Regions from separate parts of the Kitasatospora sp. NPDC004745 genome, predicted to be linked through region 1. Evidence: riboswitches for the same ligand, from Rfam matches in the RefSeq annotation. Region 1 holds a riboswitch; the other holds the start of a gene.
The links. Region 1 has a riboswitch for cyclic di-AMP ahead of ACFYUY_RS06070 (NlpC/P60 family protein). Riboswitches for the same ligand answer to the same signal wherever they lie in the genome.

Region 2: it holds a riboswitch for cyclic di-AMP, as region 1 does, so the genes downstream of both, ACFYUY_RS25165 (peptidoglycan DD-metalloendopeptidase family protein) here and ACFYUY_RS06070 (NlpC/P60 family protein) in region 1, are expected to answer to the same signal.

Annotation. Positions count from the first base shown of each region.
Region 1 covers NZ_JBIALK010000002.1:544,008-548,386, forward strand. The annotation lists gene ACFYUY_RS06065 (NlpC/P60 family protein) at 107-1,144, shown strand; cyclic di-AMP (ydaO/yuaA leader) riboswitch at 1,491-1,644, shown strand; gene ACFYUY_RS06070 (NlpC/P60 family protein) at 1,655-2,797, shown strand; gene ACFYUY_RS06075 (NlpC/P60 family protein) at 3,026-4,072, shown strand; gene ACFYUY_RS06080 (hypothetical protein) at 4,249-4,379, shown strand, end outside.
Region 2 covers NZ_JBIALK010000017.1:34,445-38,823, forward strand. The annotation lists gene purB (adenylosuccinate lyase) at 1-471, shown strand, start outside; gene ACFYUY_RS25160 (MFS transporter) at 479-2,011, opposite strand; cyclic di-AMP (ydaO/yuaA leader) riboswitch at 2,324-2,507, shown strand; gene ACFYUY_RS25165 (peptidoglycan DD-metalloendopeptidase family protein) at 2,510-3,511, shown strand; gene ACFYUY_RS25170 (DUF2470 domain-containing protein) at 3,877-4,379, opposite strand, start outside.

The DNA.
Region 1 (4,379 bases):
TCGGGGGAGTGGAAAATCCCTTGGATCTTCACTAGGGTCTGGCGTCAAACCTATTTTCCGGATTCTCACCTGATCGGGTGAGGCCGATGGAAGAAGGAGCCGGTCCTTGGCCTCCCACCGCCGTCCCAAGCAGCCGAGCCGCGCGCGGGTCTCCGTGCTCACCGCTGCTGCTGCGACCGCGGTCGCCCTCTCCGCCCAGGTGGCCGCGCACGCCGCGCCCCAGCCGAACAAGACGGACGTCAAGGCGCAGATCGACCAGCTCCAGCAGGAGCAGGAGCAGGCGGCCGAGAAGTACAACGGCGCCAAGGAGCGGTCCGACCAGCTCCGCAAGCAGGCCGACCAGCTGCAGGACCAGGTGGCCCGCAGCCAGGAGCAGATGACCCAGCTGCAGACGGGCCTGGCCGAGGTGGCGGGCGAGCAGTACCGCACCGGCGGCATCGACCCGTCCGTCCAGCTGATGCTCTCCTCCGACCCGTCCGGGTACCTGGACAAGGCCTCCAGCGTCCAGCAGGCCAGCACCAGCCAGGCCGAGGCGCTCAAGGGGCTGCTGGACCAGCAGCGCCGGCTGGACCAGGAGAAGGCCGAGGCCGCCGCCGTGCTGGCCTCGCTGGACTCCACGACCAAGGACCTGAACCAGGCCAAGTCGGACGTCAACCAGAAGCTCAAGGCCGCCCAGGACCTGCTGAACTCGCTCAGCGCCTCCGAGCGGGCCGCGCTGCGCGCCCAGCAGGCGCAGGACGACCGGGCCTCGCGCGGCGCGGACCGGGTCGACCTCAGCAGCCTGCCGCCCGCGAGCGGGTACGCGGCCGTGGCCGTCGCCAAGGCGATGAGCAAGCAGGGTTCGCCGTACGTCTGGGGCGCCACCGGCTCGACCACCTTCGACTGCTCGGGCCTGATGGTCTGGTCGTACGCCCAGGCCGGCGTCTCGCTGCCGCGCACCTCGCAGGAGCAGGGCAACGTCGGCACCCGGGTGCCCTCGCTGGACCAGGCCCAGCCGGGCGACCTGGTGATCTACGGCAGCGACCGGCACCACGTCGGGATGTACATCGGCAACGGCATGGTGGTGCACGCCCCGCACACCGGTGACGTGGTGAAGGTGATGAAGGCCGACGCGATGCCGATCAACACCATCCGCCGGGTCTGACGGCGGGACAGCCACCGCGGGGCCGTCGCCGGCCCTGTGATCCCCGCCACTCCCGACCGGGGGTGGCGTTCGGATTTCTGCGCGCCCCGGGTTCCTGAACGGCCTTGCGGTGAAAGCCGATCAGCTTTGCGTGCGGTGGTGATCACCATCGGTCATATTCACAAATGAACTTGGGTCTTCTTCCATCTTTTTTCTGACAAGGATTTGAACGGATCACGGTTCAGTTACTAGGGTCGTGCCTCGAACCACCGCACTGTCGATCGCCCAGCCAGGGTGGCGGCGGTGGTTTCCGTCGAGTTCGCGAAGCAGCGGGGCAGGCCGAAGGGTCGCCCGGCGGGGAGCCCAGTGGTCGGGGGCGCTGTGGAGCGGAGCCGGGGAACCACGTTCCTCCGGGGTGAATCGGCGTCAGGTCGGCCGGTGGAACGGCCGTGAGGCGCCGTAGGGCCCGCTTCCGGCCCGAACCCGTCAGCTCACCCGGTAGGCGGACGTAGGAAGAAGGAGCCCGCCTTCGTGGCGTCCCATCGTCGTCCCAAGCCCGCCGGCCGCGCCCGGGTGTCGATCCTGACCGGTGTCGCCGCCGCGGCGGTCGCGCTGTCCGCGCAGTCCGGCGCCCACGCCGACCCGCAGCCGACCAAGGACCAGGTCAAGGAGCAGGTCGACCAGCTCAACGAGCAGGCCGAGGTCGCCACCGAGAAGCTCAACGCCGCCCAGGAGAAGCAGCAGGAGCTGCAGAAGCAGGTCACCGGCCTGCAGGACCAGGTGGCGCGGCAGCAGGCGCAGGTGACCGACCTGCAGGGCGGCCTGGCCGAGATCGCCGGCGAGCAGTACCGCAACGGCGGCATATCCCAGACCGTCCAGCTGATGTTCTCCGCGAGCCCGGACAACTTCCTCAACCAGGCCGGCACGCTGAACCAGGCCGGTGACACCCAGAAGGGGCAGCTGAAGCAGCTCCAGGACGAGCAGCGCAAGCTCGACCAGGTGCGCACCGAGGCCCAGGGCAAGCTCGCCGAGATGGAGACCACCACTCAGCAGCTGAAGGCCGCCAAGGACGAGGTCCAGGGCAAGCTCAAGGCCGCGCAGGACCTCCTCAACACGCTGACCGAGCAGGAGCGTCAGGCGCTCCGCGCGGCCGAGGAGAAGGCCGCCGCCGAGGCCAAGGCCAAGGCCGACGCCGCCGCGAAGGCCGCCCAGCAGCAGGCCGCGCAGCAGGCCGCCGACCGCTCCTCGCGGGACAGCAACCGCACCGACCTGAGCGCCCCGACCACCTCGGCGCCCGCCCCCAAGCCGGTCGCCGCCGGCAGCTCCCGCGGTGCCGCGGCGCTGTCCATCGCCGCCACCAAGGTCGGCTCGCCGTACGTCTACGGCGCCACCGGCCCCAGCTCGTTCGACTGCTCGGGCCTGATGGTCTGGGCGTTCAACCAGGCCGGCGTGTCGCTCCCGCGGACCTCGCAGGAGCAGGCCGGTGCCGGCACCCGGATCGGCAGCGACCTCTCCCAGGCGCAGCCCGGCGACCTGCTCATCTTCTACAGCGACGCCCACCACGTGGGGATCTACGCCGGCAACGGCCAGGTGCTGCACGCGCCCAAGCCGGGTGCGTCGGTGCGCTACGAGGCGGTCTCCAACATGCCGCTGGCCTCCATCGTGCGGGTCTGATCCCCACTCCGGAGCACCCGGGCCCGGCCCTCCGTCACGGAGGGCCGGGCCTGCGGCTTTTCCATCGGGCACGGACGGATGTCCGATTGGTGGTCGAATATTCGGGTCCGGAGGGGTTTGGACTCGCTTGCCCGGACTCGCTAACGTCTGCCACCGGACTCCCGCTTCCAGGACCGCCCACCGGGTGCGGCGGCGGGGCCGTGCCGCAGGACTGGAGCCGCCGCCGCCATGCCCGTGCACCGCCGTTCCCAACTGCTCGCCCGTGCGCTGGTGCTGACCGCGGCCGCCACCACCGCCCTGGGCGTCACGACCGGCGGCAGTGCCCAGGCCGCCCCCGGGGCGCCCGAGCCGCCCAGCCGCAAGGACGTCAAGGCGCAGGTCGAACAGCTCTACGACGAGGCCGAGCAGGCGTCCGAGCGGTACAACGCCGCGCTGGAGGCCCAGCAGCGCCTCCAGGGCGAGACGACCGTCCTCCAGGGCGAGATCGCCGTCGGCCAGGAACAGCTCAACCAGCTGCGCGGCGACCTGGCGAGCGTGGCCGGCGCCGAGTACCGCGGCGGCGGCCTGGCGCAGACCGTCCAGCTGATGCTCTCCACCGACCCCGAGGGCTACCTGACCCGGGCCCGCACCCTGGACCAGGCCGCCGAGCGGCAGCAGGAGACCCTGCACGAGCTGGTCACCCGCCAGCGCCGGCTCGACCAGCGCCGCACCGAGACCTCCGGCAAGCTCGCCGAACTGGAACAGGCCCGCCGCTCGCTCGCCGAGGGCAAGCAGCAGGTCCAGCAGCGGCTCGCCAAGGCGCAGCGGCTGCTCAACAGCCTGGGCGCCGCCGAGCGCGCCCGGCTGGCCGCCCAGGACGCCAGGGACGCCGAGCAGCGGGCCACCCGTGGCACCGACCGGCTGGACCTCGGCAGCGCCCCGCCCGCCTCCGAGCGCGGGGCGGCCGCACTGGCCGCCGCGGTGCGGATGATCGGCTCGCCCTACGTCTACGGCTCCACCGGGCCGCGCGCCTTCGACTGCTCCGGTCTGATGTACTACAGCTGGCGGCAGGCCGGAGTGACCCTGCCGCGAACCTCGCAGGCCCAGGCGTACGCCGGCCAGCGGGTCAGCCTCTCCGAAGCGCGGCCGGGAGACCTGGTGATCTTCTACCGGGACATGCACCACGTCGGGATGTACGCCGGCGGCGGGGTGATCGTGCACGCCCCGTACCCGGGCGCCAAGGTCCGCTACGAGAGCGTCAACGCGATGCCGGTCGCCGGGGTGGTCCGGCTCTGAGCCCGCCGCCGTCCGATCCGGTCGACATACCCCGCCGCGGGCTGTCGCGGCGAGCCGCGCTGCTGCTCGCGGCCGGCGGGCTGGCCCAGCTGTCGCTGCCGCCGGCCGCTCCGGCGCCCCCGGTTCGGCAGACGGCGGCCCGGCAGGCGGCGGCCCGGCGTGCCGAGGTGGCCGCGGTGCTGGCCGAGCGGGCGCGGACGCTGCCGACCCGGTCGGGCCCGGCGGAGGCGGTGGCGGAGTACCGCAACCTGGTCCTCGGTGCCGCCGCCGGACCGGACGGGCTGACCGCCGCCGCCGACCTGGCGGT
Region 2 (4,379 bases), on a different contig from region 1:
GGCGACGTCTCCTGCTCCGTGGTGCGCCGGGTCGCGCTGCCGGACGCGTTCTTCGCCTTCGACGGCCTGCTGGAGACCTTCCTGACCGTCCTCGACGAGTTCGGCGCCTTCCCCGCCGTGATCGAGACCGAGCTGGACCGCTACCTGCCGTTCCTCGCCACCACCAAGGTGCTGATGGGTGCGGTGCGGGCGGGCGTCGGCCGGGAGACCGGGCACGAGGTCATCAAGGAGCACGCCGTCGCCTCCGCGCTGGCGATGCGTGCCGGCGCCCGGGAGAACGAGCTGCTGGACCGCCTGGCCGCCGACGAGCGGATCCCGCTGGACCGGGCCGCGCTGGACGCCCTGCTGGCCGACCGGCTCTCCTTCACCGGTGCGGCCGGTGCCCAGGTCGCCGAGGTCGTCCGCCAGGTGGAGGCCGTCGCCGCCGCCTACCCGGAGGCCGCCAAGTACGCGCCGGGCGACATCCTCTGACGTCGCCTCAGCCCGCTGAGGGCCCCGCCGCCGTTCCGGTGGCGGGGCCCTCGTCCGTGTGCACGTGGCCCGGGTCGAGCGGCGGGGTGGTGCCGCAGGTCCACGCGCAGTCCGGCTCGGCGACGGGGTGGTCCTCCGGCGCGAGCACGTTTCCGCGGACGGTGGCGAGGGCGGTCAGCCCACCGGCGCAGAGCAGACCGGCACAGATCAGCATCGCGGTGTGGAAGGCGGAGTCCACCGCGGACGGCACCCGGTAGGCGTCGCCGCTGAGCCCGGCGAGCGCCGGCAGGGCGGCGACCGCGAGCAGACCGGCCGCGCGGGCGGCGGCGTTGTTGACGCCGCTGGCGATGCCCGCGTGCCGCACCTCGACCGCGGCCAGCACCGTCGCGGTCAGCGGCGCCACCAGCAGGGTCATCCCGCAGCCCATCACCGTCACGGCCGGCAGCACGTCGGCCCAGTAGGTGGAGCCGGCGCCGATGCGCAGCATCAGCAGCACCCCGGCGGCGCACAACAGCGGCCCGACGGTCAGCGGGATCCGCGGGCCGATCCGCTTGCCCAGCCGCCCGGCGCGCGCCGAGAACGTGAGCATCAGCACGGTGATCGGGACCAGGGCGAGGCCGGAGACCAGCGGGGAGAAGCCCGAGACGATCTGCAGCTGCACGACCAGCAGGAAGAACACCCCGCTGAACGCCGCGTAGACGCACAGGGTGACCAGGTTCACGGCGGTGAACAGCCGGGAGGAGAAGAGGCCGAGCGGCAGCATCGGCTCGGCGGCGCGGCGTTCGACCGTGAGGAAGGCCGCGCCGAGCACCAGCCCGACCGCTCCGGCGAACCAGACCGCGGGGGAGAGGCCCTCCCCGGCGGCGGTCAACGCGTAGGTGAGCGCACCGAGGGCGAGCGCGGCGAGCAGCGCACCGAGGACGTCGAAGCGACCGGTGGCGCTCTCGTCCCGGCTCTCCGGGACGTGCCGGGCGCCGACCGCGACGACGGCGGCCGCCAGCGGCAGGTTGAGCAGGAAGATCCACCGCCAGCCGGGGCCGTCCACCAGCCAGCCGCCGAGGAACGGGCCGACCGCCGCCGACACGCCGCCGAGCCCCGACCACAGGCCGACCGCCGCCGAGCGGTCCTCCGGGTGGAAGACGGCCTGCAGCATGGCGAGCGAACCGGGGGTGAGCAGCGCGCCGCCGATGCCCTGCACGGCGCGGGCCGCGACCAGCACCTGGATGGTGGGGGCGGCGGCGCAGGCCGCCGAGGCGGCGGCGAACCAGACCACCCCGATCAGGAACACCCGGCGCCGGCCGTACCGGTCGCCGAGCGCGCCGCCGAGCAGGATCAGCCCGGCGAGCGTCAGCAGATAGGCGTTCAGGGTCCATTGCAGGGAGGCGAGGGAGGCACCGAGGTCGGTGCCGATCCGGGGCAGCGCGACGTTCACCACGGTGCCGTCGAGCATCGCCATGCTGGAGCCGAGCACGGTTGCCAGGAGTACCCAGCGTCCCTGCGCGGTGCCCAGGCGCAGGGTGCCGGCCGCGGAGGTGGCCACGGCCCGATCCTGCGCCCCGCGGGGCCCGCGTGACAAGGGTCACCGGGGGGTGTGTCGACGGTGTGCGGTGCGTGAGCGAACGGTCGCGCAGCGGTGGCGGGATCGGCGCAGCGTCGTGGATCAGTGGCGCCGGGTGAATGGATTGTGCACGCACGGTGCAGCCGATCATTCGGAGTGTCACGGCCCCGGCGGGGATGGTTGTCCGTTCAAGAGATCGACATTGCTTCACCCGGACGGATGGGTTTTAGTTCAGCGACCGCCCGGCCAGTCCGGACGGATCCGCCGGGTGGAACGCCGAATCCTGCCGCTGCCCGGTGGTTCGAACTGAACTCTGTACGGCAGGAGCGGGGGACCCACAGGTAAGTCGCCGGACCGGGATCGGCACGCGCTTCGCGTACCGGATCCCAGGGCCGGCTTGGGGTGAAGCCGCGCATGCGGCCGGGCAACTCCAGCCCGAACCCGACAGCTCACCTCGCAGGCGTCGGAGAGGAAACTTCCATGCCTGCTCAGGCTCGTCGTATCGCCCTGCCCCGCGCCGCCCGCATCGGCATCGCCACCGCGGTCACCGGGGTCTCCTTCGCCCTTCCGCTCGTGGCCGCCGTGAGCGCCCAGGCGCACACCGCCCCGGCCGCCCCGGCCGCGCAGAGCTCCACCTGGACCGGCGCCACCAGCGTCGACGCCAAGCCGGCCGCCCCGGCCGCCGCTCCCGTCACCGCCCCGGCCCAGGCCGAGAGCTACCGCGTCGTCAGCGGTGACACCCTGTCGAAGATCGCCGACGCCAAGCACGTCGACGGTGGCTGGCAGGCGCTGTACGAGCACAACCGCTCGGTCGTCGGCGGCAACCCGAACCTGATCTTCCCGGGTCAGCACCTCTCGATCGCCGGCCACGCCGCGCCGTCCGCGGACGCCGCCCCGGCGAAGCCCGCCGCCCCGGCCGCCCCGGCCAAGCCCGCCGCCCCGGCCAAGCCGAAGGCCCAGGTGCAGGCCAAGACCGAGGCCGCCAAGCCGTCCGCCCCGGTCCAGACCCAGGTGCAGACCGCGGCCCCGAAGCCGGCCGCCGCCGTCACCGCCGCCCCGGCCGCCGCCAGCACCTCGGGCTTCGTCGCCCCGCTGGCCAACCCGAAGCTGGGCACCGCCTACGGCGTGGCCGGTTCGATGTGGGCCTCCGGCCACCACACCGGCCAGGACTTCGTCGCCTCCACCGGCACCCCGCTGCGCGCCGTCGCCAACGGCGTCGTGGTGAAGGCCGGCAACGGTGGCGCCTACGGCAACGAGGTCGAGATCAAGCTCGCCGACGGCCACTACGCCGAGTACGCGCACCTCTCCTCGATCGGCGTGTCGATCGGTCAGGCCGTCACCGTCGGCCAGCAGATCGGCCTCTCCGGTGCGACCGGCAACGTGACCGGCCCGCACCTGCACTTCGAGATCCGCACCGGCTCCGAGTACGGCTCGGACATCGACCCGGTCGCCTACCTGCGGGCGCACGGCGTCGCTCTCTGACCCTGACGGGTCGAGGGCCCGGTCCCGCCGGACGGGCCCTTCGGGACTACCGCTGATGCGGGGCGAAACGATCCTCCGGGATGGTCATGTCGGGTGACCGCTCGACCGGGTGATCGCCGCAACGGCGGACATGGGCGCGGGACACGCCCAGGCCGGCCCGGCTCGCGAGACCTCCCTCGCGAGCCGGGCCGGCCGCTGCCGTTTCCGCCGCCGTTCCCGGGGGCGTTCCCGGTGCGTCTCCGCTTCCGGCGCCGGCGCGCGCAACGGGCGGACGGCGCCGGGGGTGTGACGTCGGCCCCGGGGGCGTCCGCCGCCTGCCGCCTGTCGGGTGCCGTTCGCCGGGTGCCGTTCGCCGGGCTGCGGGTTCAGAGCCGGTGGACGGGCAGGCCCTGCTCCGCGGCGTTCAGCAGCTCGTGCACCCGCTGGCCGAACTCCTCGGTGTCGGCGACGGGTTCGGGGAAGACCAGGCGGACGTCGCGGTGGCCGTGCGGGTGGTCCAGGCGCAGCACCAGGCCGTGCCGGTCCAGGGCGAGCGGCCGGACGTCCGGCCGCCCGGCGAGCAGCGCCGGGTCGAGCAGCCGGGTGAGGACGGCGACGGCGTCCGCGTGGTCGTCGGCGAGGTGGGTGAGCAGTGCGGCCTCGTACCGGGCCAGCGGGTCGGGCGCGGCGTGGGCGAGGTCGGCGGCGGTGAGGGCGCCGGTGCCGTACGGGGTGGACAGGACGGCGTGGGCGACGTCCACGCGCAGGTGGACGCTGATGCCGTCGTCGGCGAGGTGGGCCAGGTGCAGCCGGCCGGCCAGGGTGAGGCGGGCGCGGATCCGGTCGCGGACGGCGACGGGGGAGACGTCGGTGACGTCGAGCACGACCG